Regions from separate parts of the Amedibacillus sp. YH-ame10 genome, predicted to be linked through region 1. Evidence: a T-box and tRNA genes for the amino acid it is inferred to sense, from the RefSeq annotation. Region 1 holds a T-box; the other holds one or more tRNA genes.
What was found. The T-box of region 1 lies ahead of metG (methionine--tRNA ligase). A T-box ahead of a tRNA ligase gene usually reads a tRNA of that ligase, here a tRNA-Met.

Region 1 (4,428 bases):
ATTCTGTGGATGCGATTGCGTTTAGTTGGCTCGTCTATGCAATTACAAACTCTGCAGCATGGTCTGCTATTGTGCTTGGTGTTAACTTATTGCCAAACATTGTTGTACAACCAATTGCTGGTGCCATTGTAGAACGCCTATCTAAGAAAAGAGTGATTGTTGTTTGTGATATTGCACGAGGAATTATGACAGCGTTCATTCTGATACTTTACCTGGGAAATAACTTATCTCCATGGGTATTACTTGGAATCACGTTTATAAATAATACATTTGAGGCTTTTCGTTCACCAGCCACTACGTGTTTTTTACCTTTGATTTTAAAGGAAGAATATTATGAATTTGGTTTATCATTTAATCAATCAAGTTCTCGTATTTGTGAACTTGTAGGACTTGGTTTGGCTGGTGTGATTATTGCGACTTTTGGAATTCAAGGAGCAATCATAATTGATATGTTGACGTTCTTCTTTTGTGCCGCTATCATTTCAGGTGTTCCAGTGAAAGAAGAAATACAAAAAACTACAAGTACAGTACTTAAGAATATAAAGGTATGCATTTCAGATCTGAAAGATGGATTACGCTACCTTGTAAAATCAAGAATATTATTCACGATTTGTATGATTGCGTGTATTCTAAATATGGCGCTTGTGCCTATTAACTCCTTTCAGGCTCCTTATATCAACGGTACACTTAACGCACCAGCATATGTCTTATCGATGATGTCGATGGGAATGAGTATTGGTATTGCGATTGGAGCATTTCTATATCCATACATTCATAAGGTCATTAGTAATCGAATGATCTTATTAGGCGGAGGAGTTGCGATTGGAATTTATTATATCACTCTTACCGGGATTTCCTTATTGAGTAGCTTGATTTTAGTGATGATTTCGATTGTTATAATCAATGTTATTTTTGGTATTTTTTTAGGAGCGATGATTGCGATGAATGGAGTTGTTCTTATGGAGAATGTGGAGAAATCATATCTTGCGAGAGCTAGTGCCATCTATGGTGCCCTCGCAATACTGGGCATGCCAATATTGTCTTTTATTATGAGTGGAATTAGCAACTATGTGGATGTCCCCACAATATTCACGAGCTTTGGCGTGTTTACAATTCTTATCTTTATTGGTATGATGTTCGTAAAGTCTATCAAAGACATATAGTGAGGTAAGTGGAATGGCTGATTATAGAATGCAAACTCAAATCATATATGAGTGTGTAAGTTTTATAGAACAATTTGTAAATCATGGAGAATATTTTAGTGGACTTGAACGTTTTTGTGTAAATGATCAAGAAAAAAAGACAATACAACATTTGAGAGAAGTCTGCAAGTGTATAGGGGAAACATTTATGAAGAAATATGCAGATCAAGTCTTTCTGTTTACCTATATCAATCCAGAAAAATGTATATCTCCAGTAAAGGCACTCTTATTTGGGAAGTTAGATTTTCTAGGTACGGACTATAAGAAACAACTACAAGATTTTGAAGCATACTATTTAGAGTCCCCCATTCGTATATTAGATGAATTTCTTGAAAGCGAAAAAGGACAGCCGATTGAAGAAAATATGGAAATGTCACAATATATGCAGGCGATGAATGAATTATTAATAAGTGATGAAGTGAAATGGAAACTATATTCCTTACAAAATGAAATTCCTCAAATTTGTAATGTATTGAACGATATGGTGGAATGTAGTATTTCCATTCTTGAGAAGCATCAAGATCTTTATGATGAATTTCTAAGTGTTTATAGAGAAGAAATTGAACAGGCAAAAGAAAAGGGATTTTCCGAGTCATTGACGCAGGCAATCGGTTACTATACAACAAATGAAGAAATTTATTTGATTCCTTCTGTAGCAGCCTGTAAAACGATTAGTTTTATTGATCAAAAAGAAGGGAAAGAATGTATCTTATACGGAATAGGGGCATATCGTAGAATTTGTGCTGATGCAAATATTCGTGATGAAGATATTTGTAGTACGTTAAAGCTTATCAGCGATAAAAGCAAGTTTGATATTTTGCGTTTTATTGCACAAGATAAAGCTTATGGAGCACAGATTGCACAAGAGTTAAAACTATCAACTCCAACGATTTCATATCATATGCAAGCACTCTTATGTGCACAACTTGTAACTTATGAAAAAAGTAACAACAAACTCTATTATGATTTAAATAAGGATTATCTAAGGACTTTCCTACAACAAGTAAAGGAACGTTTATTAAATGAATAAGCACAAGAAATCCATATTTATCTTGTGTTCTTCATAAGAATTCTATATAATACTGTTAAAGGTTAAGATAGGAAGAGTATTTCTAAAACATTGCGTAGAGAGTGGACATTTGGTGAAAGTCCAACATTGGGATAGAGAGAACATGGACCTAGAACCGTTTTTCTGAATAATTAAGAAAGAACGTAAATCGGCGTTAACGATTTGAGGTATGCTTGCATACGAATAAAGGTGGTAACGCGAACTTTCGTCCTTTGGCGGAAGTTTTTTTATATCTAATAAGGAGGTAATGATTATGTGTAATGAATGTAAAAAAGGGAAGTATTATATCACAACGGCAATCGCTTATACGTCAGGTAGACCGCATATTGGGAATACATATGAAATTGTTTTGACGGATGCAATCGCAAGATACAAACGTCAACAAGGGTATGATGTGTTCTTTCAAACAGGAACAGATGAACATGGACAAAAAATTGAAGAAAAAGCGAAAGAAGCTGGCATCACACCAAAGGAATTTGTGGATGGTGTCGCAAAAATTGTAAAAGATAACTTCGATATGATGAATACATCGTATGATTATTTTGTACGTACGACAGATGATTATCATGAACTACAAGTTCAAAAAATATTTAAGAAGCTTTATGAACAAGGAGATATTTATAAGAGTAAATACGAAGGAATGTATTGTACTCCATGTGAATCTTTTTGGACGGAGAGCCAACTTGTGGATGGAAAGTGTCCCGATTGTGGTGGAGAAGTTCATAAGGCAACGGAAGAAGCTTACTTTTTCAACTTACAAAAATATGCAGATAAATTGATTCAACATATTGAGGAACATCCTGAATTTATTCAGCCAGAATCTCGTAAGAATGAAATGATCAATAACTTCTTGAAACCAGGATTACAAGATTTATGTGTTTCTAGAACATCTTTTAAATGGGGAATCCCTGTAGATTTTGATCCTGATCATGTGGTCTATGTATGGATTGATGCATTAAGCAATTATATTACATCTCTTGGTTTTGATGTGGATGGTAATCATGGAGAGAACTATAAGAAGTTCTGGCCAGCGGATGTGCATATCATAGGAAAAGATATCTTACGCTTTCATACTATCTATTGGCCAATTATGTTAATGGCATTAAATGAACCACTTCCAAAACAAGTATTCGGTCATCCATGGCTATTAGTTGGAGATGGAAAAATGTCAAAATCCAAAGGAAATGCCATTTATGCCGATGAACTTGTAAAATACTTCGGAGTAGATGCTGTTCGTTACTTTGTATTGCATGAAATGCCATTTGCACAAGATGGTACTATTACATGGGATCTATTAGTAGAACGTATCAATTCAGATTTAGCAAATGTTCTTGGTAACTTAGTAAATCGTACAATCTCTATGCAGAATAAATACTTCAATGGAGTTATTTCCAATCCAATGGAAGGTGATCCATTAGATGCAGAATTGATTGAACTTGCGATTGCGACAGTACACAATGTAGAAGAAAAGATGGATGGACTTCACGTTGGAGAAGCTATTGATGAAATCTTCACATTATTAAAACGTTGTAATAAATATATCGATGAAACGACTCCATGGGCACTTGGAAAAGATGAGGCACAAAAAGATCGTTTAGCAACTGTACTATATAATCTGTTAGAAAGCATTCGTTTTGCGGCAGTCTTGTTGCATAGCTTCATGCCAGAAACATCAGAGAAGATTCTAGAACAATTAAGTACTTCTAGAGATAGTGTGGATTCTTTAAAAGAGTTTGGACAATTAGAATGTGGTCATACCGTTGAGGCAAAACCAAGTATTCTATTTGCTCGTATTGATCCAAAAGAATTTATGGACACATTAGAAGCTGATCATAAACAAGCTGAAACTAGTGCGAAACCTGAAAAGAAGGCACCTGGAAAAGAGGAAATCACAATCGAAGACTTTACAAAAGTAGAGTTGAAAGTTGGGACAATCTTATCCGCAGAAAAGCATCCTAAAGCAGATCGCTTGTTAGTGGAAAAAATTGATCTCGGTGATGAAGTACGTCAGATTGTAAGTGGGATTGCGGGAACTTTTACTGCTGATGAAGTTGTTGGTAAGAAAGTAATTGTTGTCACAAATTTGAAACCAGTTAACTTACGTGGGGTAGAGAGTCAAGGAATGATTCTTTGCGCGAGTACAAAAGAAGACTTGGA
Region 2 (4,428 bases), on a different contig from region 1:
TTTGTAAATTATTACTCATCCTTATCTCTAAATTATAAGCTACATAAACCATCTTAAACACAACACAGAACATCCTTGATAATCAACGTCATATCCAACATTGCTTCTTCTATTTATCCTGTGTTTATATTAATACCTATCATTTCTAAATTTGACATACATGTCTCCTTTCATAAAAAAAGTCTACTTAAATTCAAGTAAACCTTTACAGATTTATTTTAATTGATCAAAATTAAATATTTCATTTCTTAATAAATTATCAATCGATTGGAAATTACCATTATCCTCATACATTACATTAAATACACAATGCCGACAAATCATGTCACATGGTATTAAAACGAAATGTTTGATGGTTCCCCCCTCCATCTGAATTTTTTCAATTGCCTCTGCAATCTTTAAATCTAATATCTCTGAGTATTCATGCTTAACCGTTGGATCTTTTTTACAAATTATAGCCTTGACATAAGATCTTATCATTCTTTTTCCTCCTGATTTTATATTCAAATTTTAGCATACTACTTCTAATCTTACAATCAATTTGTCTTCTTTACTTTATTGTTTATCTTTAAATAACTAAACTAATCTTTGTATTATTGATAATTTTAAATTTTTCTACCATACATTTGTAAAACTTATTAAGTACTATTTTATTTTTTTATATCACTTGATTCTATCTGTAGTTTACCAGCTTTCATCTGTGCATCAGTTGATTCGATTAAAGCTTTCTTTTATGCAGGTAGTTGTGGCTTAAAATTGCTTCTGCTTTCATTTTAACGATCTTTTCATTGATACTTACAAAGGATTTATCATACCCTTTTACTACACTATCTTCGTTTGCAATCTGTTCCCCTAATGCTTTATTCAGGGGAGACACAATAAAAGCGGCTCTATCTTCATAGCCCGCTTTTACTTCACCATTTCCATCAGTTTAACTTCCCAATTACGTATTCAATTTATGAGCATTTGAAATCTCACTAAGATTAGCATCTAGCTGTTCTCGTTGTTTTACCTTTAAACTATTCCTAGACCCTATTTCTATTTACATAACTACCATCGTTTCGTTATGCACATTGTGCTTTCTTCTAGTAACTAGATAATAAGTGATAGCCTGTAACATAAGCTATTATGAAATCGCTACACTATTAGACGCAACTTGTGCTTCAATCATAAATTATTCTATATCTTTTCCCAACCACTAAACTATATTAGCAATATCTTTTACAGAATCTACCATATTCACAAAATTTACTTCTATAGTTTTCAATTCATTCATAGTTTTTCATCGTATTACCGATAAAGATAACCAGCCATTTCATCTCTTTCTTCTTTGATTTTGCTTGTAGATTCACCTGCACTTATACTAGACTCAATTAATTCAGCACTCATTATAACATTTGATGTTATATGTCTATCCTCTTCTTCAAATTCATCTACCAAACTACTGATTGCCCTAGAAGTTTCTGAACCAGATTTTTTTCCTTCTAAATAATCATCCACAATATTTAAAATCTCTTCACCAGTCGCATAATCGTGAGCATTCATTCCAGGATTTCCTTCACATCCAATTAGAAAAAGACTTATAATACAAACAAAGAAAATCATAGTAACTTTTTTCATATCTTCCTCCTCATTATTATATGTTCACCATATCTATAATTATAACACATCTTTAACATTCACTAAGCTAAAAAAGAGACAAAACTATCTCCCTTCATCTTGTCATATTCTAAATATTAATCCTAAGAAATATATTTATCAAAATCAAAAACTACATCTCTTAAATATGAATTGATTTCTTCAAAACGCCTGTTATCTTCATACATTACAAAAAAATCAAATAGTAAATCAGCATCGCTTATTGGAATACAATTCAAGATAACTCCTCCTCTTTCTTGAATGCACTGCAAAGCTTCATTGATTTTATCATTTCTCAAGTCCCTACCTGTTTTTCTTATATTTGGCTTTTTTAAGTAAGCTACTGCCCTATAAACTCGAACCATATAATACCCTCCTATTTAACTCTATGATAACACACACAAATACTCTATTTAATTAGATATATTTATAGATATGGCTTCAAATGGATAATCTTAAATCTACATGATCCTTTTTTCCTCCTCATAATCTTTATCTCATCAGCAGTCAATATAAAATAAACTTATAAGGATTTCAATAGATAAGATAATCTTGTTTCCAGACTTTGTTTATCTTGCAATGGAACAAACTGATTTCAAAGTTATCGCAAGTGGTTCTAGTGATAATTATGATTTAGACTTCACTGATTTTGAATTCAATGTTACAGTAAAATAACATAGAGGCATTACTTCTTCATGGAGTAATGCTTTTATATTCCTCCGCCACGCTTGTAGAGCATCCTTGGATTCTCATCCTTTCCCCACATTACGCAAAGGACAGAAAAAAACCTGTCATTTGACAGGTTGTTTTGTAAATGGTGGTTCCACCAGGAATTGAACCAGGGACACAAGGATTTTCAGTCCTTTGCTCTACCAACTGAGCTATGGAACCATTTGGTTGCGGGGGAAGGATTTGAACCAACGACCTCCGGGTTATGAGCCCGACGAGCTACCAGACTGCTCTACCCCGCGATGTTTGAGAAATTCGATTTTTTAAAGAATGGCGGAGGAACTGGGATTCGAACCCAGGCGCCAGTTTCCCGACCTACCGGTTTTCAAGACCGGACCCTTCAACCACTTGGGTATTCCTCCATATTGATTCATAAATGGTGGACCCTGTAGGACTCGAACCTACGACCCACCGGTTATGAGCCGGATGCTCTAACCAACTGAGCTAAGGGTCCAACTTGCGCAAAATTGGTGGCGGGGGCGAGACTCGAACTCGCGACCTTCCGGGTATGAACCGGATGCTCTAGCCAACTAAGCTACCCAGCCGAATGTAAATTTTTTAAATAATAATGGTCGGGATGACAGGATTTGAACCTGCGACCCCTTGATCCCAAATCAAGTGCACTACCAAGCTGTGCTACATCCCGATTTATTATTTCCATGAAACTATAATATGGCGCGCCCAGTAGGAATCGAACCCGCAACCTTTTGATCCGTAGTCAAACGCTCTATCCAGTTGAGCTATGGGCGCATTTACATGCGTTGCACGTTTCATCAGTGCCTTAATATAATACCAAATAATTGTATCTTATGCAAGCCTTTTTTTCTATTTTTTTTAAATAACTTTAATCTTCTTGTTTTTGCTTTATTTCTGCCCTAAAAAGAGTCAAAGAGACAGGAACGCTACCTGCGTTCCTGTGCTGTCTGTCGGTCTTTATTTGTCTTAATAACCTTCTGACGTGAGAATTCTTCTCTCTCTTTTTCTTCTAATGCATCAGTAATAAATTTAATGTTGTGTTCAAAATCAGGAATTACGATATTCTTTAAGGCATTTGCACGTTTCTGTGCTTTTCGTATAGCATTTGCCAAACGATACACACTATTCTCTACTTCAGCCAAAATAATTGTCATTTCCTTTACCTTGTAAAAACAACGATACGCATAGTCAAGCTTTGAATTTGCATGTTCTAAACCATACGTTAGTTTTAGTTCTGGTTTATCATAATGAAGTTTTGGTATTTCTACTCCCATAACACTACGATAGCTAATATGAACCCCTGTATCAATAGGAACAGCCTCTACCAAGTCACTTACTACTCCTAAGGACATATTTGCCTGTTGTAAGGCATAATACGCTCTTTCATAAGTATGTGTTATTTCATCACGAAGTAATTTGACATCATCTAATAAGCTCATCATTTCGCGTGTTAAGATGTTGCGCTTACGATCCATCAACTCATATCCCATACGGGCTAAATCATTGGACTTCTTTGTCGCAATCAAATTCCCCTTTGTAGGAAACACTTGTTTGTTAGCCATACTTATTTACCTTCTAGGGATAATTCTTTGATAATTGGTCCTGTTTTTAATTGAAAGCGTTCGACTGCTTTTTCATGATCATAGTAAATATTCAACACTTCATCATCCACACGGTCCAACTCACCCTTTGGTAGTACTGATAATAAGTTCCATCCTAAATCCAATGTCTCTTCAATACTTCTATTCACATCCATACCTTGATTTAGGTAATGTTGTTCAAATAAAGAACCAAAAGACATGTATTTCTTATCAATATCACTTAATTCATCTTCCCCAATAACAGAAGCTAAACTTCTTGCGTCTTGTACTTTCGCATAAGCCGCAAACAACTGGTTGGATACATCGTTGTGATCTTTTCTTGTATACCCTTCCCCAATTCCATCTTTCATCAAACGTGATAAGGAAGGAAGAATACCAACTGGAGGATACACCCCCATTTGATTTAAATTACGATCCAATACAATCTGTCCTTCTGTAATATATCCAGTTAAGTCAGGAATTGGATGTGTAATATCATCATTGG

Region 2: it encodes a tRNA-Met, which carries the amino acid that the T-box ahead of metG (methionine--tRNA ligase) is inferred to sense. The anticodon was not compared.

The regions. Positions count from the first base shown of each region.
Region 1 is NZ_JBSPFA010000013.1:9,719-14,146, forward strand. Features, by position in the region: gene ACWG42_RS06900 (MFS transporter) at 1-1,163, shown strand, start outside; gene ACWG42_RS06905 (ArsR/SmtB family transcription factor) at 1,177-2,232, shown strand; T-box leader at 2,288-2,487, shown strand; gene metG (methionine--tRNA ligase) at 2,525-4,428, shown strand, end outside.
Region 2 is NZ_JBSPFA010000001.1:56,695-61,122, forward strand. Features, by position in the region: gene ACWG42_RS00265 (hypothetical protein) at 214-480, opposite strand; gene ACWG42_RS00270 (hypothetical protein) at 719-877, opposite strand; gene ACWG42_RS00275 (hypothetical protein) at 1,291-1,620, opposite strand; gene ACWG42_RS00280 (hypothetical protein) at 1,743-2,003, opposite strand; tRNA gene ACWG42_RS00285 (tRNA-Phe) at 2,454-2,529, opposite strand; tRNA gene ACWG42_RS00290 (tRNA-Met) at 2,533-2,609, opposite strand; tRNA gene ACWG42_RS00295 (tRNA-Ser) at 2,639-2,729, opposite strand; tRNA gene ACWG42_RS00300 (tRNA-Ile) at 2,745-2,821, opposite strand; tRNA gene ACWG42_RS00305 (tRNA-Met) at 2,836-2,912, opposite strand; tRNA gene ACWG42_RS00310 (tRNA-Pro) at 2,937-3,013, opposite strand; tRNA gene ACWG42_RS00315 (tRNA-Arg) at 3,041-3,117, opposite strand; gene ACWG42_RS00320 (V-type ATP synthase subunit D) at 3,270-3,905, opposite strand; gene ACWG42_RS00325 (V-type ATP synthase subunit B) at 3,908-4,428, opposite strand, start outside.